Hyphomicrobium denitrificans ATCC 51888: one gene and its partners. The protein of the gene in region 1 interacts with the protein of each later gene in a pairwise test. Links are inferred from orthologs where the notes say so. Each region holds a gene or a part of one and is shown in the gene's direction. Other genes may lie near its edges.

Region 1 (7,956 bases):
GGTTGAGCGGTTGCGCAGGAGCCGTTGAGACGAAAGGGACTGCGATGACCTCACCGATGGTTCGAGCGGTGCTCTCGCTGGTCATAACGGCGGTCGCTGCCGGCGTGCTGATCATTGCGGGCAGCGACGCGCTCTATCCGTGGGTCAAGGCTTTCCACGTTATCGCGGTGATCGCGTGGATGGCGGGCATGCTCTATCTGCCGCGACTTTTTGTCTACCATGCCGACACGCCGGTCGGTTCCGCTCAGTCCGAGACCTTCAAGGTGATGGAGGGGCGGCTGCTCAACGTCATCACGTCGCCGGCGATGATCGTCGCCTGGGTGCTGGGCATCTGGCTTGTATGGCAAAGCGGTTATTGGGCGGCGCCCTGGTTCCACGCCAAGCTCACCTGTGTGCTGCTTCTCTCAGGCGTGCACGGATACCTCTCGGCCGCGACGCGGGCTTTCCGGGAAGACCGCAACACCAAATCGGCCCGGCACTGGCGGATCATCAACGAGATTCCGACCGTGCTCATGATCATCATCGTGATCATGGTGATCGTGAAGCCGTTTTGACACTCTAGGCAGGATCGCGGCGACCTGCTATAAGCGTGCGTCCTCATATGGATTTTGGCAGACGGCACGTTCTGACGTGGTCATGAAACCCGTTGACGTCCGCAGCATTATGACAGAGCGCCCGCTCTGTCGCCGTCGGGCCATCTCATTCACCTCACCACATCCACGATGCCACCGCCCGAGTGGCGCCCCCCGCGGAGTTCTTTTTCAATGAAACAAATGAAGCTCGAGGACCTGAAGCGGAAATCTCCCGCCGAGCTTGTCACGTTTGCCGAAGAAACCGGGGTCGAGAACGCTTCGACCCTGCGGAAGCAGGAACTGATGTTCGCGACGCTGAAGCAGCTCGCGACGCAGGAAACCGAAATCACGGCGACTGGAGTCGTCGAGGTTCTGCAGGACGGTTTCGGCTTTTTGAGATCGCCGGAAGCGAACTATCTTCCCGGTCCCGACGATATTTATGTGTCGCCGTCGCAGATCCGGCGATTTGCGCTTCGGACCGGTGATACGGTCGAAGGCCAGATCCGGTCGCCGAAGGATGGCGAGCGCTATTTCGCGCTGCTCAAAGTCTCGAACATCAACTTCGAAGACCCCGAGAAGGCCAAACATAAGAGCCATTTCGACAACCTAACGCCGCTCTATCCGACGAAGTGGCTGAAGCTCGAGATCGAAGATCCGACGATCAAGGATTTCTCTTCGCGCGTCATCGATATCGTGTCGCCGCTCGGCAAAGGCCAGCGCGCCCTGATCGTCGCGCCGCCGCGCACCGGTAAGACCGTGCTGTTGCAGAACATCGCGCACTCGATCACGGCCAATCATCCCGAGTGCTATCTGATCGTGCTGCTGATCGACGAGCGGCCGGAAGAAGTCACCGACATGCAGCGCAACGTCAAAGGCGAGGTGATTTCCTCGACCTTCGACGAACCGCCGTCACGTCACGTCCAAGTCTCGGAGATGGTCATCGAGAAGGCTAAGCGTCTCGTTGAGCATAAGAGGGACGTCGTCATTCTGCTCGACTCGATCACGCGTCTCGGTCGTGCCTACAACACTGTTGTTCCGTCATCCGGCAAGGTTTTGACTGGCGGCGTCGACTCGAATGCGTTGCAGCGGCCGAAGCGGTTCTTCGGTGCGGCCCGCAATATCGAGGAAGGCGGTTCGCTGACCATCATCGCGACAGCGCTGATCGACACCGGATCGCGCATGGACGAAGTGATCTTCGAAGAATTCAAGGGTACAGGCAACTCGGAAATCATCCTGGACCGCAAGGTCTCGGACAAGCGCGTGTTCCCGGCGATCGACGTGGCGCGCTCCGGCACGCGCAAAGAGGATTTGCTGGTGCCGCGCGATCAGCTCAAGAAGGTCTACGTCCTGCGCCGCATCCTCAATCCGATGGGCACGATGGACGCGATCGAGTTCCTGATCGACAAGCTGCGCTCGACGAAGACCAATGGCGAGTTCTTCCAGTCGATGAATACGTGAGGCGATCGTTTCACGGGAAAATCAAAAGGCCGCCCGTTCGAGGCGGCCTTTTTTGTGTCGAATGCTTTGGAGAGCATTGAGCCGAGTTGTAGCGCGAAATCTTATTCCGCGGCGTCCAAGAGGCGGCGGGCTTCCTGGGCCGGGGTCTCGGACTTCGGCTTATACCGCTCGGGCTCGCCGGCGCCGGGCTTGTATACGAACGGAAGCACCATCTGTTCGACGAAGCCTTTGGGGAAGTGCGGTAGCTCGTCGACACCCATGTCCTTCGAGGTGATGGGGCGCGGCGGCTTCTCATGGAATGTGCCGAGCAGGCGGTCCCAAACCGTCAGCAGCAGACCGAAGTTGCAATCGCCCTCGGTGCCCCAGTTCACGTGATGGAGGTGATGCACGCGGCCAATCGAAAGATGGCGTGCCAGCGGTCCGAGGCGCGTATCGACGTTGGAGTGCTGGACGATCAGCGTCACCGAGATCAGGAAGCCGAGCACGACGGCGACCGGCACCGGCATGCCGATGATGACGAGCGGCATGTTGCCGACGACCATGTCGATCACCTGGTGCAGCGGATGACGGATCACGCCGTTGAGGCCGTAGAGACGGCCCACACCGTGATGCACGGAGTGCAGGCGCCACAGCACGGGCAGGCGATGGCTCAGGTAGTGCATCGCCATGAAGGCGAAATCGGCGACCAGGAAGGCCATCAGCACCTGGCCCCACATCGGCCATTCGGTGGGCCACAAACCCTGGAACGGGAACAGCCAGCAGATGACCGGGATGAGGAACACGCCGTTGATGGCGGAGGTCTCATAAGCGATGATGTGCAGGATATTGGTCTGCGTGTCGCCGTGGGCGTGATGATCGTTCCAGTCCTCGAAGAACGGCGCGATCTTTTCGGCGCCGAAGGCGCAGAGGTATGCGATGCCGAGCAGCGGGACGATCAGCAGGTACGCCCATGTGAGCCCACGGGCGACGACAAGCTCGGACACGACCCAGTAGGCAGCGCCCGTCAATCCGAACATCATAAACGGCGCGTAGCCGTATCGAACGATCTCACGGAGAGTTTTCATAGGGCTTGTATAGTCCTCAGGCAGGATCATCGCCAAGCACATGATCCGCGCAGGTTTTCAATCCGGTAAACGATCAGGCTGCGACGCCGGCTCCGGTTCTTGCTCCGAGCAAAGCCTGGCGCAGTTTTTCGGGCTCCTGGATGGGTGCGCTGCAGACCGGGCCGACGCAAACATAAGCGGTTGATTTTCCGTCGATCATCGACTTCCCGCCGAACAGTGAACTTTGCCCCGATTGGGCTTCGCTCAAACCTACGAATTCCAAGGCTCCAGGGATGGACAACCGCTGCAGTTCGCCGCGGAGGTCGCAGGGTCCCGGGGGCGCCTGTATTGCGACTTGAACCACACGATCCGCGTCGAGTTCCGCCGCGAGGAGCGCGCAGTGGCTGATCGGCGTATGTGCCACGGCGGATGCAAACGCCTGCGAGAGGCGGCGTGCCCGATCGTCGTATGCCGCATCGCCCGTCAAAGCCGCGAGCGCGATGAGGTTTGAGAGTTGTATGGCGTTTGCGTTGGGGGCGGCATCGTCGGTCGCGGATTTCAACCGGACGACGACGTCCAAGGTGTCATCGGCGGCGGTGAAGTAACCGCCGCGATCCTCGTCCCAATAGTGCTTGTCCAGAATGCGGGTCCATTGCTGGGCCTGGTCGAGATAGCGTTCGGAGCCCGTGGCGGTGAACAGGCGGATCGCGGCCCAGGTCATGTTGGCGTAGTCGGATGCCGTCGCCGGTGCCTTGGCGAGGCCGCTGCGATAGGCGTGGAACAGGCGGCCGTCCGAGGCGGCGAGTTTGGTAGTGATGGCTGAGAACGCGCGTTCCGCTAGCGCGAGCCACGCGGGCTGTTCGAGCACGATTGCGGCTCGCGAGATCGCGGCGATCGCGAGACCATTCCAATCGGCGAGGATCTTGTCGTCCCATCCCGGCCGGATGCGCGAGGCGCGGCGCTCCAGCAGTTTCGCGCGCAGACTCGTGAGACGCGCTTCGTCTTCCTCCGACAGGAATGCGAGAGAGCCCAGTCGATTGAGGATCGTATGACCCTCGAAGTTGCCGCCGGGGACGACGCCGTACACACGTGAAAAGAACGCAGCGTCCTCCGCGCCCAATACGTCTTCGATTTCGTCTGCGTTCCAGACGTAGAACTTGCCTTCCTCGCCTTCGCTATCGGCGTCGAGCGAAGCGGCAAAGCCTCCAGCCTCGCCGATCATCTCGCGTTCGATCCAGGCAATCGTTTCGGCGACGCGTGTCTTGAAGAGAGGGTCCTGTGTTTCGCGCCAGACCTCGGTCATCAGATCGATCAGCAGCGCGTTGTCGTAGAGCATCTTTTCGAAGTGCGGGACGAGCCAGTACTCATCGACCGAGTAGCGCGAGAACCCGCCGCCGAGATGATCGTAGATGCCGCCCTGGCAGATATGGCGCAAGGTCGTGATGACGCCGTTCTTGGCGTCCGCATTGTCATCGCGAATGCCGACGCGCCAGAGCAGCCAGAAGATGCTCCACTGCGGGAACTTCGGCGCTCCGGACAGTCCGCCATACTCGCGATCGACGGCGCGCGAGATGGCAGCGGCCACATCCTCGGTGGCAGGTCGCGGCTGCCGGGGCGCGTTGTCTCCTGGGGCCGTCTTCAACGCAGCGAGCAGAGCTTCGGTGTTGTTGCGCACGTCGTCGCGCTGATTGGCGTAGGCTTCCGCGATCCGCAGCAGCACCGTCACGAACGCAGGACGGCCGTAGCGCGCTTCACGTGGAAAATAGGTGCCGCCCCAAAACGGCTTCGCATCGCTGTCGAGGAACATCGTCAGCGGCCAGCCGCCTTGCTCACCGAGCTGATGCAGCGCGCCCATGTAGATCGCGTCGATATCGGGACGCTCCTCGCGATCGACTTTGATGTTGATGAAGAACTCATTCATGACCTCGGCGGTGCCGGGATCTTCGAAGCTCTCGTGCGCCATCACGTGGCACCAGTGACAGGCCGCATAACCGACGGACAGAAGGATCGGTTTGCCGGTGCGTTTGGCTTCCGCGAGCGCTTCGGGACCCCAGGCCCACCAATGCACCGGGTTATCCTTGTGCTGAAGAAGATAGGGGCTCGTCTCGTACTGCAGTCGGTTTTCGCTCATGTCGGACTGTCTGCTCGGCGGTCTGAAGGGTGGATCATGTTGCGAAGGCGCGGATGTACGAGTACGCGAATGCCATGACTGATGCTTCAACTATCTTTGCGCTTTCGAGCGCACCGGGACGTGCGGCGCTGTCCGTCATTCGTATTTCCGGTCCGGCCGTGCGGAACGTGCTGGAGACGATGACGGCGCCGGTTCCGAAACCGCGCGTCGCAGCATTCCGGACCATCCGGCATCCGGACACCGGGGAAGCGCTCGATCGTGCGGTGGTATTGTGGTTCGCGGCACCCAACAGCGAAACAGGAGAAGACGTCGCCGAGTTCCAGGGGCATGGCAGCCGGGCTGCGGTCGCTGCCATCCTCGGTGCGCTGGGAACAGTCAAAGGATGCCGCCTGGCGGAACCCGGCGAATTCGCGCGCCGCGGCTTCGAGAATGGCAAGATGGATCTGGCCGAGATCGAAGGTCTTGGCGATCTCATCGAGGCGGAGACGGAAGCCCAGCGCCGGCAGGCTTTGGCACAATCGTCGGGGACGCTGTCGAAGCTCTACGAGAGCTGGCGGACGCGGTTGATCGAGATTGCGGCATTGACCGAGGCGGCGATCGACTTTTCCGACGAAGGGGACGTTTCGGCGTCGTCGTTTGCAGACGCGCGAAAGCGGGCGGATGCGCTGTCGGCGGAAATCGGCGCGCATCTCGATGACGGGCATCGGGGCGAGATCGTGCGCGACGGGTTTCGCGTGGCGCTTCTCGGGGCTCCGAATGCGGGCAAGTCGAGCCTGCTGAACGCGCTGGCGAAGCGCGACGCCGCGATCGTGTCGGAGGAAGCCGGGACCACGCGCGACGTGATCGAGGTTCGGCTGGATCTGGCCGGTTTGCCGGTGGTCGTCTCGGACACCGCCGGAATTCGCGAAGCGGAGAGCCTGGTCGAGCAGGAGGGCATTCGGCGCAGTCTTGCCGCCGCCCGTGATGCCGATCTCGTAGTTTGGTTGAGCGAGGCGGGCGACTCAACGCCTCCCGAGCCAATTTCACGTGAAACAAGCCTTGCAATTCGTTCCAAAGCTGATCTTTGCCGGGAATCAACAGCAGATTTGCTGGCGGTCTCGGCTGTAACCGGCGAGGGCCTGGACCGGCTGGTGGCTGAGATTGCCCGGCGTGCCAGCGAGGCCGTCGGGACGCGGACGGACCCAGCGTTGACGCGGGTGCGGCACCGGCAAAGCCTCGAAGCGGCCAGGGACGAGATCCAAGCGTTTCTGAACGGGGATTCTGGAGCGGTCGAGCTCCGGGCTGAGGACGTTCGGCGGGCGGCTCATGCCATCGGGCGAATTACGGGCCGCGTCGATGTCGAGGACGTGCTGGATCAGGTTTTCAGCCGGTTCTGCATCGGGAAATGACGTGGTTAACAGAGTGTTTCACGTGAATCAGCTTGACGGGACTCAGTCCGGCTGAACCGTTTTGTTTCACGTGAATCAAAGTTTGTTAACCAACTCGAACGCTGAGGCGGTGTTTTTGAGGCCTCGCCGGGCGTTGAGGCGCGAAGAAGCGCCCTTTTGCGCCGTTTGGGGATGAGGTAGGGATCTGCCCATGACTTCTCGAACCTACGACGTGATTGTTGTCGGCGGCGGGCACGCCGGGACCGAGGCAGCGGCCGCTGCAGCGCGGATGGGTGCGCGCACGGCACTGGTGACCCATTCGTTCGCGACCGTCGGCGAGATGTCGTGCAATCCGGCGATCGGCGGGCTCGGAAAAGGGCACCTCGTCCGGGAAATCGATGCGCTCGACGGTCTGATGGGCCGGGTCGCGGACGTAGCCGGCATCCAGTTCCGGCTGCTCAATCGTTCGAAGGGGCCGGCGGTACATGGTCCGAGGACCCAGGCCGACCGGAAGCTTTACCGTCAGGCCATGCAGGCGGAAATCGCCGCCATTCCTGGACTCGATGTCGTTGAGGGCGGAGTCGAGGACCTGATCGTCGAGGATGGCCGGGTCGCGGGTGTCGTTACGGGCGACGGCCGAGCTTTGAGCGCCGGGGCGGTGGTGCTCACGACGGGCACGTTCCTCAACGGCCTCATTCATATGGGCGAGCAGAAGATCCCGGCTGGTCGCGCCGGGGAAGCGCCCGCCTTGAAGCTGTCGGATCGTCTTTATGCGCTGGGTCTGAAGCTCGGGCGCCTGAAGACCGGAACGCCCGCACGTCTCGACGGCAAGTCGATCGATTGGTCCGGCCTCGAGATGCAGAAGGCCGACGACGAGCCGGTGCCGTTCTCGTTTCTCACCGAGCGGGTGACGACGCCGCAGATCGCGTGCGGGATCACCTACACGACGCCGGAAACGCACGACATCATTCGTGCGAATCTCGCGCGTTCGCCGATGTTTTCGGGGCAAATCGAGAGCATTGGGCCGCGCTACTGCCCGTCGATCGAGGACAAGGTCGTGCGTTTCGCGGACCGCTCCTCGCATCAGATTTTCCTCGAGCCGGAAGGGCTCGATGACGACACGATTTATCCGAATGGCGTTTCAACGTCGCTGCCGGTCGAGGTGCAGGACGCGTTTCTCAGGACGATGCCGGGCCTCGCCAATGTCGTCATCAAGCGGCCCGGCTATGCGATCGAATACGACTATGTCGATCCGCGGGAGCTGACGTCCGGGTTGGAAGTGAAGCGTCTGCCGCGGTTGTTTCTTGCCGGGCAGATCAACGGTACGACCGGGTACGAGGAAGCGGGCGCGCAGGGGCTGCTTGCCGGCATCAACGCGGCGCTGG
Region 2 (8,057 bases), 1.6 Mb from region 1 along the record:
TACATCATCCTGACGGGGCTCACCGCAATCACGCCGCGCAACGAATACGTCTGGGCGGCGCTCGCGGTGAACGGGCTGCTGATCCTGACGATGCTGACGATCGTCGGCTGGCAGGCGCTCGGACTGAGGCGGGCGTGGATCGACAAGATCCCGGGTGCGCGACTGCATACGCGCATCGTCATTCTGTTCAGTCTCATCGCGGCGCTGCCGGCGGGGTTGCTCGCCGTTGCCGCCACGACGACGTTCTCGCGCTCGCTCGACGGCTGGTTTTCCGGACGCACGAGCGCGATCGTCGAAAATTCGTACGACGTCGCGAAAGCCTACGTCGACGAGCACAGCCAGATCATCCGGACCGACATCGTCAACATGGTCCGCGACATCAACGGCGAAGCCGCGACGCTCAGCGTCGATCCGGACGGGTTCCAGAAATTTCTCATCGGGCAGGCGGGCCTGCGCGATCTGACATCGGCCTACGTCGTCGACGGCGACGGCAATCCGATCGTCCTCGCGCTCGATGATCCGAAACTGCCGTACGTCGTGCCCTCGCTCGCCGACATCAAACAGGCCGAGGCCGGTCAGGTCGCCTTGTCGAGCCCGTCGAACGATTATCGCATCTCGGCGATCGCGAAGATCGACAGCATGCCGGGCCGCTATCTCTACGTCGCGCGCGGCGTCAGTCCGAAGGTCATCAATCACCTTCAGAGAACCGAGCAGAACGTCTACGAATACACGCGGCTCAGGAAAGCGAAGGGCGGCCTCAAGGTTGCGCACGGCCTGATCTATTTCATGATCTCGGTGACGTCGCTGCTGGCCGCGATCTGGGTCGGCATGTGGTTCGCCGGACGGTTCGTGGCTCCGATCCGGCGATTGATCGCGGGCGCGCAAGAGGTGTCGAAAGGCAATCTGCAATTCGCGCTGCCCGAGAAGCGCGGCGAGGGCGACCTGCGGCGTCTGTCGCAGACGTTCAACCTGATGACGCGCGAACTGAAGCAGCAGCAGGACGCGCTGCATCAGACGAACGTGCAGCTCACAGAACGGCATAACTTCATCGAGGCGGTTCTGTCCGGTGTTTCGGCGGGCGTAATCGGCCTCGACAGCGCGGGCCGCATCACGTTGCTCAGCCGCTCTGCGGAACGGCTGCTGGGCCTCGCGGGAGCGAACGCGGTCGGAAGTCCGCTCGCCGATATCGTTCCGGAATTCGCGTCGGCGCTTCGGTCCGCCGACGAGCCGGGCTTCAAGAGCAAGGGCCTCGACGAGGTCAAAAAACAGATCGGCGACGAAGAGCGCACGTTCGCCGTGAAGGTGACGCACGAGCGGGAAGGCGAGGGCGACGTCGGCTCGGTCGTCACGTTCGACGACATTTCAGAGCTGGTTCAGGCGCAGCGCACGAGCGCCTGGGCAGACGTCGCGCGGCGCATCGCGCATGAAATCAAGAACCCGCTGACGCCGATACAACTTTCAGCCGAACGCCTGCGCCGGAAATTCGGCAAGCAGGTCTCGGAAGATCGCGAGCTGTTCGAGACGCTGACGCAGACGATCGAGCGGCAGACCGATCACATCAAGAGCATGGTCGACGAGTTCGCCTCCTTCGCGCGCATGCCGCAACCGGTCATGGCCGATCAGGACGTGCGTCTTGCCGTGCAGGAGCCGGCGGTTCTCTTCCGCGAAGGCCACAAGGATGTCGATTTCAAGCTTTCCATTCCGAGCAGCCCGGTGCGCGCACGCTTCGATCTGCGGCTCGTGTCGCAAGCGGTGACGAACCTCATCAAGAACGCGGCCGAAGCGATTGAATCCTATGGCGAGCCGCAAGGACGGCCCGATGGCTACAAAGGCGAGATCGAGGTTCGCGTTCTGCCGGCCGCCGATCGCGTCGCGATAGAGGTCATCGACAATGGTATTGGCCTGCCGAAGCAGAACCGTGCGAAGCTGCTCGAACCTTACGTGACAACGCGCGCCAAAGGCACCGGCCTCGGCCTCGCAATCGTGCAGAAAGTCGTCGAGCAGCACGGTGGCACGCTGACGCTCGAAGATGCGCCCCACAGCGAAACAAGAACGCGGGGCGCGCTCATACGAATGACATTGCCTACCAAGCTTGAAAGCACGCACGACCTTTCCACTGAACAACTTCATAATGCCTCGCGTGCCGCGAGTGGAGCATGATACAAAAGCTTAAGTCCCCAGGAGCGCTGTAATGTCCGCTGATATTTTGATCGTTGATGATGAAGCCGATATTCGGGATCTGATTGCGGGTATCCTGCAAGACGAAGGTCACCGGACGCGCCTCGCACGCGACAGTGATGAAGCGCTGCGCGCCATCGAAGATAGAAAACCTCATCTTGTCATTCTCGACATCTGGCTGCAGGGCAGCCGCCTCGACGGCCTCGAGGTTCTGACGATCATGAAGCGGACGTATCCCGATCTGCCGGTGGTCATCATTTCAGGACACGGCAACATCGAGACGGCCGTCACCGCCATCAAGCGCGGCGCCTACGATTACATCGAGAAGCCGTTCAAGGCCGATCGCCTGGTGCTCGTCACGATGCGCGCGCTCGAAGCTTCGCAGCTGAAGCGCGAGGTCCGCGAACTGAAGGAGCGCTCCGTCGTCTCCGCCGAAATGATCGGCAAATCGCCGGCGATCAATCAGCTGAAGAACAACATCGACAAGGCCGGTCCGACCAACAGCCGCATCATGCTGCGCGGCGCGTCGGGCTCCGGCAAAGAACTCGCGGCGCGCGTCCTGCATCAGAAGTCGCTGCGCGCCGACGGTCCGTTCGTCGTGCTCAATGCGGCGGCGATGGTTCCGGACCGCGTCGAGGAAGAACTGTTCGGCACCGAGGATCGCACCGGCGGGCCGCGCAAAGTCGGCGCGCTGGAAGAAGCGCACACCGGCACGCTCTACATCGACGAAGTCGCCGACATGCCGATGGAAACGCAAGGCAAGATCCTGCGCGTGCTCGTCGAGCAGAAATTCCTGCGTCTCGGCGGCAGCCAGAAGGTGTCGGTCGATGTCCGCATCATCTCGTCGACGTCGCGCGATCTCGATCAGGACATTCGCGAAGGCCGTTTCCGGGAAGATCTCTACCATCGTCTCAACGTCGTGACGTTGCGCGTGCCGAGCCTTGCGGAGCGGCGCGAGGACATTCCCGATCTGATCCAGTATTTCGTCGGACAGGTTGCGCAAACGTCGGGTCTGGCGCCGCGGCGGATCGGCGAGGACGCCATCGCCGTGCTGCAGGCACACGACTGGCCGGGCAACGTGCGCGAGCTTCGCAACAACGTCGAGCGCCTTCTGATCCTGGCGGGCGGAGATGCAAGCGCCGCGATCACGGCGGACATGCTTCCCGATGAAATCGGCTCGAACGTGCCGCTCCCGGTCAACGGCGGCGCGGAACATCTGATGTCGTTGCCGCTGCGCGAGGCTCGCGAAATCTTCGAGCGGGAATATCTCCTGGCGCAGATCAATCGCTTCGGCGGGAACATCTCGCGCACGGCCGAGTTCGTCGGCATGGAGCGATCGGCGCTGCACCGGAAACTTCGTGCGCTGGGCGTCTCGTCCGAACAGCGGGCCGGCGATCTCAGATCCGTTTCGTAAGGGACGGACAGCAGCGTGACCCGCATCGTCTACGTCAATGGCGCCTACAAGCGCTACGCCGAAGCTGCGATCCATGCCGAGGATCGCGGCTTTCAATTTGCCGACGCGGTCTATGAAGTCATGGAAGTGCGCGGCGGCCGATTAGTTGATGCAACCCGGCATCTTGCGCGGTTGAACCGCTCGCTCGGCGCGTTGTCGATTTCGGCGCCCATGTCGAATGGCGCGCTCTTACACATCGTCGGCGAAGTCGTGCGCCGAAATCGCGTTCGCGACGGACTCGTCTACCTCCAAGTGACGCGCGGGGCAGGTCCGAGGAATTTCTCTTTTCCAGGTCTGGAAATTTTCCCAACACTTGTCGTTCTCGCGCGCTCGCAGCGATTGGGGTGGGCGGACGAGCTTGCCGAGCACGGCATTGCCGTCAAGACGATGCCCGACAATCGCTGGGGCCGTTCCGATATCAAAACCGTGATGCTGCTGCCGGCGGTGCTCGCCAAGGACGCGGCCCATAGCGCGGGCGCTCATGAGGCGTGGTTCGTCGATCAATCCGGCGCTATTACGGAGGGCGCATCGAGCAATGCGTGGATCGTGACGCCCGGCGGCGTGCTGGTGACACGTCCGCTCGACCCGCGCATTCTGCCGGGCGTCACGCGCGCGACCGTTAAGGACGTCGCTGCGGCAGAAGGGCTGAAGCTCGAGGAACGCGCGTTCACGCTTGCCGAGGCCATCGGCGCCCGCGAAGCTTTTGTGACGTCGGCGACGAACACGGTCATGCCGGTAGTCAGCATCGATGCGCGGCAGGTCGGCGATGGGCGGCCGGGTCCGGTCGTGCGCCGGCTCAGGTCGCGCTTCCATGAGCTTGCCGAAATTTCAATCGTGTAGTGCGAATGTTGCCGCATTGTGCGGGGCAATAACACCTGTAAAGTGTCACCGCTTCGATAGTCATCCCCCCGATGCCCGTCGAGATCCCCGCTAGGACGCCTCGTCGATTTTTCAAGCCCGACAGCGCCCGGCGCGTTTCAAAAGACGTCGAAAAAAACGGACAAAAATTATGGCGGCTGAAAAAACTCAGAATTTACAAGACACCTTTCTTAATTATGTTCGTAAAAACAAAACTCCGCTGACGATCTTCCTCATCAATGGCGTCAAGCTGCAGGGCATCGTCAGCTGGTTCGATAATTTCTGCGTTCTGCTTCGGCGCGACGGGCACTCGCAGCTCGTTTACAAGCATGCCATTTCGACGATCATGCCGGGCGGTCCGGTCAATCTCAACGATCAGGACGGCGAAGGAACTGGTTGACACCAATTTCCAATAATCCAGACGGCGAGGACGCTTCGCCTCGTAAGCGCCGGCGTACGAGTCAAGATACGCGTCAGCCGAGAACGCGCACGCTGGTCCTAGTACCGGTTCTGAAACGGCCGCAACGCTCGGGCGATGCGGCTAAGACCGCGGGCGAAACGCACACGCCTGAAAACCGATTGTCCGAGGCTGTCGGCCTCGCGAACGCCATCGATCTCGACATCATCGACTCCGCGATCGTTCCCATGTCGGAGCCTCGGCCGTCGACGTTGCTCGGATCGGGCAAAGTCGATGAACTCGGCGGGCGCGTGCGCGATCTCGATATCGGGCTGGTCGTCGTCGATCATGCTCTGACGCCGGTGCAGCAGCGCAACCTCGAGAAGGCGTGGAACACGAAGGTTGTCGACCGCACAGGTCTCATTCTCGAAATTTTTGGCGCGCGAGCACGAACGCGCGAGGGCGTCCTGCAAGTCGAGCTTGCGCATCTTTCGTATCAGAAGGGGCGGCTCGTTCGCGCGTGGACGCACTTGGAACGTCAGCGCGGCGGCGGCGGCTTTCTCGGCGGCCCGGGCGAAGCGCAGATCGAACTCGACAAACGTATGCTTCAGGATCGCATCGACGCCATCAAGCGCGATCTCAAGGACGTCGTTCGCACGCGTGATCTGCATCGCAAAGGCCGGCGCAAGGTGCCGTATCCGATCGTAGCCGTCGTCGGTTATACGAACGCGGGCAAGTCGACGCTGTTCAACAAGATCACCGGCGCGGGCGTTGTCGCGATGGATCAGGTGTTCGCGACGCTCGATCCGACGATGCGGGAAGTGAAGCTGCCGAGCGCGCGGCGCATCATTCTGTCGGACACTGTCGGCTTCATCTCGGATTTGCCGACTTCGCTGGTCGCGGCGTTCCGCGCGACGCTTGAAGAAGTGGTCGAGGCGGATCTCATTCTGCACGTGCGCGACATCGCGCATGAGGAAACGGAAGCGCAGGCGCGCGACGTCGAAAAGGTTCTGAGCGAGCTCGGCATCGACACGCTGCCGGTCGACGGGCATATCCAGGAAGTCTGGAATAAGATCGACCTTCTGACCGGCGATCGTCGCGCGGAGCTACAACACGAAGCCCAGCGCAACGAACGTCCTCCGGTTCTCGTTTCGGCCGTGACGGGCGAAGGCATCGTGCCGCTGCTCGACGCGATCGACAGCCGCCTCAGCGTCGCCGACGAGATCCTCGACGTCATCATTCCCGGCAGCCTTGGGGCGCTCCTCAACTGGCTGCATGAAACGTGTGACGTGCTGGCGCGCGAGGCGCGCAAGGACGGCAGCATCGAACTGCGGCTGCGCATTCCGAGCGAAAAGAAAGACCGAGTTCTCGGGCAGTTGCGAAAAGCGGGGTTGAAGGTCTGACGCGGAGGGCTAAGCTCGCGCTATGGATCAACACGTCACCTGCTGCATTGCCGGAGGCGGACCGGCCGGAATGATGCTCGGCGTGCTGCTCGCGCGCGCTGGCGTCGATGTGCTCGTTCTCGAGAAGCACAAGGACTTCCTGCGCGACTTTCGCGGCGATACGATTCATCCCTCGACCTTGCGTCTGATGGAGGAACTCGGGTGGCTCGATGAGTTCCTAAGGCTGCCGCATCAAGAGGTGAAGCAGCTCTACGGGCAGTTCGGCGAAACGCGCATCAAGCTCGCGGATTTTTCGTCGCTGCCGATTTCGACAAAGTTCATCGCGCTGATGCCGCAATGGGACTTTCTCGATTTTCTGGCGGAGAAGGGGCGCGCGTATCCGAAGTTTTCGCTGCGCATGAACGCCGAAGCGACGGATCTCGTCCATGACGGCGGTCGCGTATCGGGCGTCAAAGTCACGACACCCGAAGGGCCGCTGACTGTCTCTGCCGATCTTGTCGTTGCGGCGGACGGGCGTACATCGACGCTGCGCAAAGCGTCAGGTCTCGTCAGCGAGAACTTCGGCGCGCCGATGGATGTCATGTGGTTTCGTCTGCCGAGGCTTCCGACCGACACAGAAGAGACGCAGGCCCGGTTCGATGCCGGACAGATTTTCATTATGCTCCAGCGCGGCGACTATTGGCAGTGCGCCTACGTCATCCCGAAAGGCGACGACGCCAAGGTGCGTGCGGCAGGTCTCGACGCCTTTCGCAAGTCGGTCGGCGCGTTGCTGCCGTTCGAAGCGTCCCGCGCCGATGCCATCGCCGATTGGGATCACGTCAAGCTTCTGACCGTCGCCGTCGATCGGCTGAACGAATGGGCGAGGCCCGGATTGCTGTGCATCGGAGATGCGGCGCACGCCATGAGCCCGGTCGGCGGCGTCGGCATCAATCTCGCTGTTCAGGATGCCGTCGCGGCGGCCAACAGTCTGTGGCAGCCGTTGAAAGAGAAACGGCTGACGTTCGACGATCTCAAGACGGTTCAGGCGCGGCGGGATTTTCCAACGCATGCGACCCAGCGCCTGCAACTCACAGTGCAAAACCGGGTCATTGCGAAAACGCTCGCGAAAACGCGTGATGTGAAGCCTCCGCTCGCCTTTCGCCTGTTCAACAGCTTGCCATTTCTATCGCGCATTCCGGCGCGGCTGATCGGCCTCGGCTTTCGGCCCGAGCATGTGTCGGACGCGATCCGGAAGGGCAACGGCGCTTAAACTTTTTTTGCCGTCGCGCTCTTCTCTATCGCTTTGGCTTCGTCCCACAGCGCGTCCATTTCTTCGAGCGTCGATTGCGACGGGGTTTTGCCGAGCTTCTCCAAACGCGTTTCGATATGCGCGAAGCGGCGCACGAATTTCTGGTTCGCCGCGCGTAACGCCGCTTCCGGATCGAGATGCAAATGCCGCGCGATGTTCGCCATCACGAACAGCATGTCGCCAAACTCTTCTTTGATGGCGTCCGGCGACTCCCCTCCGGGGAGCCGGCCGCCGGACGCGGAGAGTGGCGCGCCTTCCGGCCGGCTCGCGGAACGCGAGTCGGAAGGCGCCAATATAGAGTCCCTTCGTGGATCATTTGGGAGGGCGACTTCTTCGAACTCGGCGATCTCTTCTTTCAGCTTGTCGAAGACGGGGGCGAGGTTCGGCCAATCGAAACCGACCTTCGCGGCTTTGTCCTGCAACTTGATGGCGCGCGTCAAAGCCGGGAGCCCGACAGGAATATCGGCGAGCGTCGATGGT
Region 3 (8,025 bases), 2.3 Mb from region 1 along the record:
CGGATCTGGTCAATCGTTTCTACGCCAAGGTGCGGCAGGACGAGTTGCTCGGTCCGGTCTTCAATTCGCGCATCGAGGATTGGGACGAGCACTTGGCGAAGCTCAGCGCCTTCTGGTCTTCCGTCGTTCTGATGACGGGGCGCTACAAAGGCCAGCCGATGCCCGCTCATGTCGCCATTTCCGAAATCAGCGAAGAGCATTTTTTGCGTTGGTTGGAGCTGTTCGCCGAGACTGCGAAGGCGGTCTGTCCGCCGGAGGCCGCAGCCTTGTTCGTCGATCGCTCGCAACGGATCGCGCAGTCGCTCCGTCTCGCCATCGCCGCGAGCAAGGGTATCATCGCTTAGACGCAGATTTCGTTGCTCGATGCGTTTCCGTTAGGCGCTTGCTTCGGCTTCGATCAAGTATTGACGTTCGCGTCCGGCGAGGAGCGGTCGGCCGATATAGCGATCGAGTTCGCCGCGCCGCAAAAGACGCCACGGCTCGATGAAGCTGACGAAGCGCGCCTGACTTGCCTGATCGCGATAGCGGGGATCATAGCGCCATATGCGCCAGGCGCTGAGATAGCGAAGACGCATCAGGCGCACCGCATCGAAAAGCACACGCATGAACGGCAAGCTTCTGATTCCCGTGACGATTGCGCGGTGCGTCGATCCAAAGGTTTTCCAATACCAGCTGCCGAACATCATGTCGGCGGCACGCACCCAGATTTTGCGTACGGCTGGGACGAGAAACGCGATCGGAAACACGACGAGAAAGAAATGCAAATAAACCTGACTGGCGATCAGGCAAACGACGGCAGCGATTTTCGCGAGTAAAGGCGCTTCATGCCATGTGCGTCGGGCGAACCTGGCTGCGGTATGGACTTTCTCGCGCCAGCCATGTGCTCGCCGGACGGTCTTGTCGCTGACGACGACGCTTGCGGCATATCCGAGGCCTATGCTCGCCCCGGCCGCGAGAAACCGCGAAAGCCGCCGCAATCCGACGCCCTGTGCCAGGAGTTTCAGGAAGCTTCCGGCGGAACGTGCGATGATGTTGCGGACCAGGATGACGCCGTTCGACAGAAATCGCGCGGCCGCTCCTATGGCGTCTTGTCCGGTAGCGGCGTAGATCGCCACGAAAGACGCTATGAAGAGAAACGCGAAAGCCGCGTACCAGCCTTTGCCCTTTCTCATCGTTCCCCACCCGCTCTTTGCGGTTCCCGCGACGCCCCCAACCCCGGCAAAGCGTATCATCCCCGCCTGCGGGGCGGGTAGCGCCGCTTGATGGCCGTTCCGAGACTTGGGAGCGCCGGATGCGGGCTAATCCGTCCGCCGTGCGTTGTGAAAATTACGTCACTCCGCCGCGCATCTGTCGCTTCCAAAATCAGCCGCGGGCATTTATAGAACCGGATGCTCTGGGAACAAAGTGTTCCAGGCGCCGCGGCGATTGCCTAAGTAATTGCTTTCGCTACAGGATGCGGGTGTAGCTCAATGGTAGAGCAGCAGCCTTCCAAGCTGAATACGTGGGTTCGATTCCCATCACCCGCTCCATAACCTCGCGGCGGACGCCTGTTGGCGGTGCCGGCCTCAGGACGGGTTGCCGGAGCGTCCTGAGAACTTCGTCCCATCCGTGTCTTCAGCGGTGACTTCGAGGCGGTCGCTTGCGCCGGGCAGATAGCTGAACCGGAAATGCGGGTCTTCGCTGATCGAGATGCCGCCTTCCATGGCGAAGACGAGCTTGCCGTCCGCCGTGACGGACAGATGCGAGATGAAGCGCGCGGGCGGATACCCTCCCGAAAGCTGGTCGATCGCCAAACCTGAAATATTGGGATGCCGCATCATGACTTCGCCGAGGTCAGACTTGCCGGCGTTGCCCGTGGCGGTCCTTATGCGCATCTTGCCGATGGATTTCGCTGCTTCCTCGGCGTCGCGGCTTGCTGGCGCCGAGCAGCCGCCGGACGCTTTGACGAAAGCCTTCGTCATATACAGTTTGCCGTCCGAGCTTTCCGCGATGGCGCGTACGAACGTGTAGCGGTCCACACGAATGCGTGTCGCCAGGGTGCGCGGTCCGCGTCCCGCCGCTTCTCCGTACGTAAAGGTTGCGACGACCGGAGCTGGATTTTCGTCGGCGATCAGCGTCAGCGATTTGACGTTGTCCGCAAGTTCAGGCGCCAGACGTATCGTGATCGGAACCACGGCGGCGTCTTCGGCGCGTTCCGGAGCCTCCAGCGACAGGAGCCCCTTGCCGTCGATCATGTCCTGCTGGCCGAATGTATCCTTTCGGATGCTGGCCCAGGACGCTTCGCTCTCGTGATTGATTTCTTCCGCGCCGGTACCGGCACCGGTCAATGTTAGAGCTGCGATCGCGAAGGCAAAGAGGATGTACTTCGAGCGTGACATCGGCACTCCTGGCTTCGAGTTAGAAAAAGGAATGCATGCTATGGCAGCATGCTTAGCGCCGTTCAGCGTTCAAGCTTGGCCGCAACGGCGCTCGCGATAAAATCGGCGCTACCCACAAAGCATCCGCGCCAGCAACGGTTTTAGCTGGCCGGTGCCGCAGATCAATCGAGCGGGTGTGGAGGTCTGGCAAATTCGCTTGCCAACGCTTTGCAATCTTTGCGTTGGACGAGCAGCGAAGACCTCAAGTCAATTCCAGTGGAGCGGCGTGGCGGCGCGAGTTGCCTTCGAACAGGCAGCCGTCTTCTACGGAGAGATGCTTATGGAAAATATTTGCGGCGACGGCTGACGACGGCTTCAGAGTGATGTGTGTCGCGAAGATCTCGCCCGAGACTTCGCCGAGGATGGTCACGCGGTCGGCCTTGATCGTGCCGTCGACAATGCCACGCTCGCCGACGACGAGCGACATGCAGCTGATGTCGCCCAGAACGGTGCCGTCAATGACGACCGGACCGGGAAAATCGATGTTCTCCCGAATGCGAACCTTGGGCGGAATTGAGAAGACGCGATAGGACATGCGACACCGGTTAGGCCGAGTGCGTGGCGGTAACACAGCGTCGCGTCAATCGATGGCAACAATTGGGCTTCAGTGAGGGGATTGGGGATTAGGGATTAGGGACTTCAAGAATTAGCGTTCGCGTCGTTTGAGAATTCGGATCGGCGCTTACGGAAACGCCTGATAGATCCAGGTTTCGCTCAGTGCGACGCCGTCCTTTTGCAGAAACGCGCGCAGGTCGGCTTCCTGTCCGTCGAGATCGGAGAGGTCGAACATCATCCGCCAACGCTTGGTGCCGACGACGGGGAAAGCTTCGACGCCGGTAATCTTGCCGCGCGTGGTCGTCACGACCGTATGCGTGCCGCCGAAACGGGTCTGCTCTTCGAGAACCTTGCCTTCGACGTCGATCATGAATTTGCGCGCGCCGGGCTTGGTGTGGCGGAGATCGAGGTCGCGTCCGCCGAGACCGCCGAGCCCGATGCGCGTCGCGACGATGCGGCCGACGTCGCCGGTCGGTGGGCCATCGACGCCCCAATACAGCCGATACTTCGTGTTGATCACCGTGCCTTGGACGATTTTCTGCTCAGGCGTCCAGAACGCGACCATGTTGTCTTCGGTCTCGTTCGTCGTCGGCAACTGCACGAGATTGACACAGCCTTTGCCCCAATCGCCGAGCGGTTCGACCCACATGCTCGGGCGGCGATCGTAGAACAGGCTGTCGTCCTGATAGTTCTCGAAGTTGCGGTCGCGCTGGACGAGGCCGAAGCCTTTGGGATGTTCATCCGAAAAGCTGTTGGTGACGATGCGCGGCGGGTTGGCGACGGGACGCCAGATGCGTTCGCCGGTGCCGGTCCACAGCGAGAGGCCGTCGCAGTCGTGAACCTCAGGGCGCCAGTCGCCGCGGAAGTGCCCCGAATTTTCACCGTACCAGAACATGCCGGTCAAAGGCGCGATGCCGAGCAAGTCGACAGGCGCACGGAAAAAGAGTTCGCATTCGACGTCCTGCAATGCGCCGCCCTGTCCGCCTTGAATGCGGCGGCTGTCCATGCGGTAGGCGCCGGTCACGCTCTGACTTTCGAGAAGAGCGTAGATCGTCATGCCCGCACCGTTCTGTTCGAGCCAGAACGAGGTGAAACGCGGGAATTCTTCCGGTCGTCCGGTGTTGATGGCGAGTCCGCGTGCCGATCCGCCGTACTGATCCTGCGGGTCAGAGGCACGGAAGTAGGATGCGCCGAGATAGGAGAGCCAGTCGCTGACGCCGCCGCGGCTCATCAGGCGGAAGCCCGCGAAGCCGGCAGACTTCAACGTCCGCAACGGATGGTCGGAGGGCATGTTGAACAGGTCGGGCGTATAGACGACCTGACGCGCCTGGCCGTTCTCGATGACGTAGATGCTGACCGGTTCCGCGTAGAAACGTCCTTGCGGAAAGAGGCGCACCTTCTGTGCCCCCGGCACGTCGCGCCAAAGCTCCATCTCGGGCTTATAAATGGCTTGCGCGAACGTATCGAACGTCATGCCGCGCAGAGGATCGGAGTCAGCCGGCTTCGGAGGCGGTGTGTAAGGGGCCTTCGCCAGCTCCTTGGCGCGCGTCTTGAGGTCGTCGAAGGAGAACGGCTCCGCATTTCCGAGCGCCATGGCTCCGACAGAGGCGGCGCGTGCGGGAAGCGCCCAGCCCGCGACCGATGCGGCCAAGGCTCCGGAAAGAACATCTCGACGATGCGGTGTGAATGTCATGGCGCTGGCTTTGAACGAATAATAGGGGCGGGATTTAGTCATCGTCAGAAAGGCAACGTATCGAGGCCGGGCAGGTGCCGCCGCGAATGTGAGGCAATTAAGCTGATAACGTAAGGCGTGACGACGACAAGCCCCTTCAAGTCAGATCGTGTTGATGCAACTTTGGGTTCGGCGATCGACGGCAGGCGCTGGGGTGCGAAGCGCAAATCCCGGCGCGCAAGCGTCGAGCATTGCAACTTCAGCGGTCGCCAGCCAAGCTCTATTGCATTAAGTTGCGTTCAGACTGCGCAATTCCGCCCGCACGGCGAAACAGGGGATTTTCATGCTGGTTGTTACGACGAATGAGATTCAAGGCTACCGCGTCGTGCGCCATCTCGGCCTGGTTCGCGGCTTGACGGTGCGGTCACGCAGTGTCGTCGGCAACCTCGGCGCCGCAATTCAGATTTTCTTCGGCGGCAATATCTCCGTGTATACCAAGCTCGCGGAACAAGCCCGCCAGGAAGCCTTCGATCTCTTGGTCGAGCACGCGCAAAGCATGGGCGCCAATGCCGTTATCGCGATGCGATACGATGCGAACGAGATTGCATCCGCCGTCACCGAGGTGCTGGCCTATGGATCGGCCGTCGTTGTCGAGCCGATCGCGGGTTCGGCGCAGTCGTCGCCGGGTGGTGCTGCCGGTGCTCCCGGTCCCTGGACCGGCCGCTGAAGCCGACAGTTCGACATTTCCTATTGAATAACGGCAGCCGGGACAAAAAAGCTCGCGCATGGGGCTGACAAGGGCGATGACATCAGTTAAGGAAACACGCCCCGAAAGAGGCTGCGCGACGCCCGGGCTTTTGCTCGCGTCGGGTTTAAGGGGTGTAGCTCAATTGGTAGAGCGTCGGTCTCCAAAACCGAAGGTCGGGGGTTCGAGACCCTCCGCCCCTGCCAGCCTCAGCTAGGTCTGATCTGCCGACCGGCCCGGTCAATCAACGACGGGGCTGGAGCGGCATGTTGTCGCATCTGCGCATAGAAAGCACTTTAATGGCGAAGTTCAATCCCATAACCTTTATCCAGGAAGTTCGGCAGGAAGTCTCCAAGGTCACCTGGCCGAAATGGAAAGAGGTGTGGATCACGACTTTGATGGTGCTCATCATGGTCGCGTTCGCCTCTGTTTTCTTTTTGCTCGTCGATCAGGTTTTGAGCCACATCGTGCGCTTCGTTCTTGGGGTGGGCAGTTGAGCATCAGCTCTCGGTATTTGGCTTGGTGACGCGCTAGAGGGCGTTTGAGAATGGTTGTCGCGCAAGATCGCGAAGAAAAAAAGTCGGTGGCCGGAACGCGCTGGTACATCGTCCACGCCTACACGAATTTCGAGCGCAAGGTCGCCGACGCCATTCGCGAACGCGCGAAGGCTGGTGGTCTTGATGATCTGTTCGAAGAGATCGTCGTGCCGACCGAAGAGGTTGTCGAGGTCAAGCGCGGCCGCAAGATTCCGACCGAGCGCAAGTTTCTGCCGGGCTATGTGCTCGTCAAAATGAAGATGACCGACCAGGCGTTCGTGATGATCAAGAACACGCCGAAGGTCACGGGCTTTCTCGGCGCCGACAACAAACCGATGCCGATCCCCGAGGATGAGGCGCTGCGCATCCTTAATCAGGTGAAGGAAGGCGTCGAGCGTCCGCGTCCGACGATCACCTTCGAGATTGGCGAGAACGTCAAGGTTGCCGACGGCCCGTTCGCGTCGTTCACGGGCGTCGTCGAAGACGTCGACGAGGAGCGGTCGCGGGTCAAGGTCGCGGTGTCGATCTTCGGCCGTCCGACGCCGGTCGAGCTCGAATTCGGGCAGGTCGAGAAGATTGCGAGTTGAGGGCGACGTTCCGGCGAAGGCTATGCCGGGACATTGCGCGAGAGTTTGAGAATTCCGGTGCTTCAGCATCGGGAACCGCGGCGGGGTTTCGGCTCTGGGGCGGTGACGTGCGGGAGGGCAGAGTTCGTGGCAAGCGATCCGGCCCGTTGAACCGCTAACCCTGAGCGTGACGTCCGACGACGTCTTCACGCTCTAATGAGTGAAGGGGACTATGGCGAAGAAAGTCGACGGCTATATCAACCTACAGGTGCCGGCAGGCGCGGCGAATCCGTCGCCGCCGATCGGTCCCGCGCTTGGCCAGCGCGGCGTCAACATCATGGAATTCTGCAAGGCCTTCAACGCGAAGACGAAGGACCTCGAGCAGGGCACGCCGATCCCGGTGAAGATCACGGTCTATTCCGACCGCTCCTTCACGTTCGAGATGCGTAACCCGCCTGCAACCTTCCTGATCAAGAAGGCCGCGGGCCTTCGTCCGACGGGCAAGGGCGGCACGGGCTCCAAGGAGCCGGGCCGTGCGGTTGCCGGAGAGGTGACGATTGCGCAGCTGAAAGAGATTGCCAAGGGCAAGCTCAAGGACATGAACACCGACGATATCGATGCCGCCGCCCGCACGCTTGCAGGCAGCGCGCGCTCGATGGGTCTCAAGGTGGTGGAGTAGTCCGATGGCAAAAGCTCAAATCAGCGCTGAGAAGATCAAGGAAACGCGCGAAGCCGGCGGCAAGCGCATGCTCACCGTCAAGCAGGGCCTGCCCGCAGGCAAGTCTTACGGTGTCGACGAAGCCGTGAAGATCCTGAAGGACCGCGCCAAGGCGAAGTTCGACGAGACGATCGAAGTCGCCGTCAACCTCGGCGTCGATCCCAAGCACGCCGACCAGATGGTTCGCGGCGTCTGCAATCTGCCGAACGGCTCGGGCCGCACGGCGCGCGTCGCTGTTTTCGCGAAGGGCGCCAAGGCTGACGAAGCCAAGGCAGCAGGCGCGGACATCGTTGGCGCGGAAGACCTCGTCGAGATCGTCTCGAAGGGCACGATCAACTTCGATCGCTGCATCGCGACGCCGGACATGATGGGTCTTGTCGGACGCCTCGGCAAAGTGTTGGGCCCGCGCGGCCTGATGCCGAACCCGCGCGTCGGAACGGTGACGATGGACGTCACCACCGCAGTCAAGGGCGCCAAGGGCGGCTCCGTCGAGTTCCGCGTCGAAAAGGCCGGCATCGTTCACGCCGGCGTCGGCAAGGCGAGCTTCTCGCAGGAAGCACTCGTCCAGAACATCAAGGCGTTCGTCGATGCGGTCGTGAAGGCCAAGCCGACGGGTTCCAAGGGCACGTACCTGAAGAAGGTGTCGGTGTCGTCGACGATGGGGCCTGGCCTCAAGCTCGACACCGCGACCGTTTCGTCGGGACCGGTGGTCTAAGATATTTGCGAATTCCGGGGCAACCCGGAAAACCCGGACCGGGGCTTTCGAGCTCCGGTTCGAAACTGTCCGAGACTGTAGGTGCCAGCCCGTTCGCGGGT

The links.
Region 2: the proteins of rho (region 1) and hfq interact in binary tests that used the Escherichia coli proteins (3 or more experiments, as listed by UniProt). The link is inferred for Hyphomicrobium denitrificans ATCC 51888 from one-to-one orthologs.
Region 3: the proteins of rho (region 1) and nusG interact in binary tests that used the Escherichia coli proteins (3 or more experiments, as listed by UniProt). The link is inferred for Hyphomicrobium denitrificans ATCC 51888 from one-to-one orthologs.

Annotation. Positions count from the first base shown.
Region 1 is NC_014313.1:3,348,604-3,356,559, forward strand. The notes cover bases 1-2,897. They hold rho (transcription termination factor Rho), read left to right. Parts: upstream 1-764; coding sequence 765-2,030; downstream 2,031-2,897. Other genes in these bases: hemE (uroporphyrinogen decarboxylase), read left to right, coding at 1-28; hemJ (protoporphyrinogen oxidase HemJ), read left to right, coding at 45-554; HDEN_RS16210 (sterol desaturase family protein), read right to left, coding at 2,132-2,897. In the rest of the region: more of HDEN_RS16210, read right to left, coding at 2,898-3,094; HDEN_RS16215 (thioredoxin domain-containing protein), read right to left, coding at 3,168-5,204; tRNA uridine-5-carboxymethylaminomethyl(34) synthesis GTPase MnmE, read left to right, coding at 5,279-6,592; tRNA uridine-5-carboxymethylaminomethyl(34) synthesis enzyme MnmG, read left to right, coding at 6,783-7,956. UniProt on the Escherichia coli protein: Facilitates transcription termination by a mechanism that involves Rho binding to the nascent RNA, activation of Rho's RNA-dependent ATPase activity, and release of the mRNA from the DNA template.
Region 2 is NC_014313.1:1,718,214-1,726,270, forward strand. What follows is about bases 3,267-6,264. They hold hfq (RNA chaperone Hfq), read left to right. Parts: upstream 3,267-4,640; coding sequence 4,641-4,889; downstream 4,890-6,264. Other genes in these bases: ntrX (nitrogen assimilation response regulator NtrX), read left to right, coding at 3,267-3,592; HDEN_RS08295 (D-amino-acid transaminase), read left to right, coding at 3,608-4,471; hflX (GTPase HflX), read left to right, coding at 4,982-6,264. Also shown: HDEN_RS08285 (sensor histidine kinase NtrY-like), read left to right, coding at 1-2,160; more of ntrX, read left to right, coding at 2,192-3,266; more of hflX, read left to right, coding at 6,265-6,289; HDEN_RS08310 (FAD-dependent oxidoreductase), read left to right, coding at 6,312-7,538; mazG (nucleoside triphosphate pyrophosphohydrolase), read right to left, coding at 7,535-8,057. UniProt on the Escherichia coli protein: RNA chaperone that binds small regulatory RNA (sRNAs) and mRNAs to facilitate mRNA translational regulation in response to envelope stress, environmental stress and changes in metabolite concentrations.
Region 3 is NC_014313.1:1,053,056-1,061,080, forward strand. Bases 4,759-7,724 are described here. They hold nusG (transcription termination/antitermination protein NusG), read left to right. Parts: upstream 4,759-5,936; coding sequence 5,937-6,512; downstream 6,513-7,724. Other genes in these bases: HDEN_RS04945 (YbjQ family protein), read left to right, coding at 4,988-5,371; secE (preprotein translocase subunit SecE), read left to right, coding at 5,689-5,886; rplK (50S ribosomal protein L11), read left to right, coding at 6,724-7,170; rplA (50S ribosomal protein L1), read left to right, coding at 7,238-7,724. Also shown: HDEN_RS04915 (group III truncated hemoglobin), read left to right, coding at 1-344; HDEN_RS04920 (hypothetical protein), read right to left, coding at 375-1,172; HDEN_RS04930 (quinoprotein dehydrogenase-associated SoxYZ-like carrier), read right to left, coding at 1,566-2,378; HDEN_RS04935 (bactofilin family protein), read right to left, coding at 2,620-2,952; HDEN_RS04940 (OpgD/OpgG family glucan biosynthesis protein), read right to left, coding at 3,100-4,665; more of rplA, read left to right, coding at 7,725-7,924. UniProt on the Escherichia coli protein: Part of the processive rRNA transcription and antitermination complex (rrnTAC). The complex forms an RNA-chaperone ring around the RNA exit tunnel of RNA polymerase (RNAP).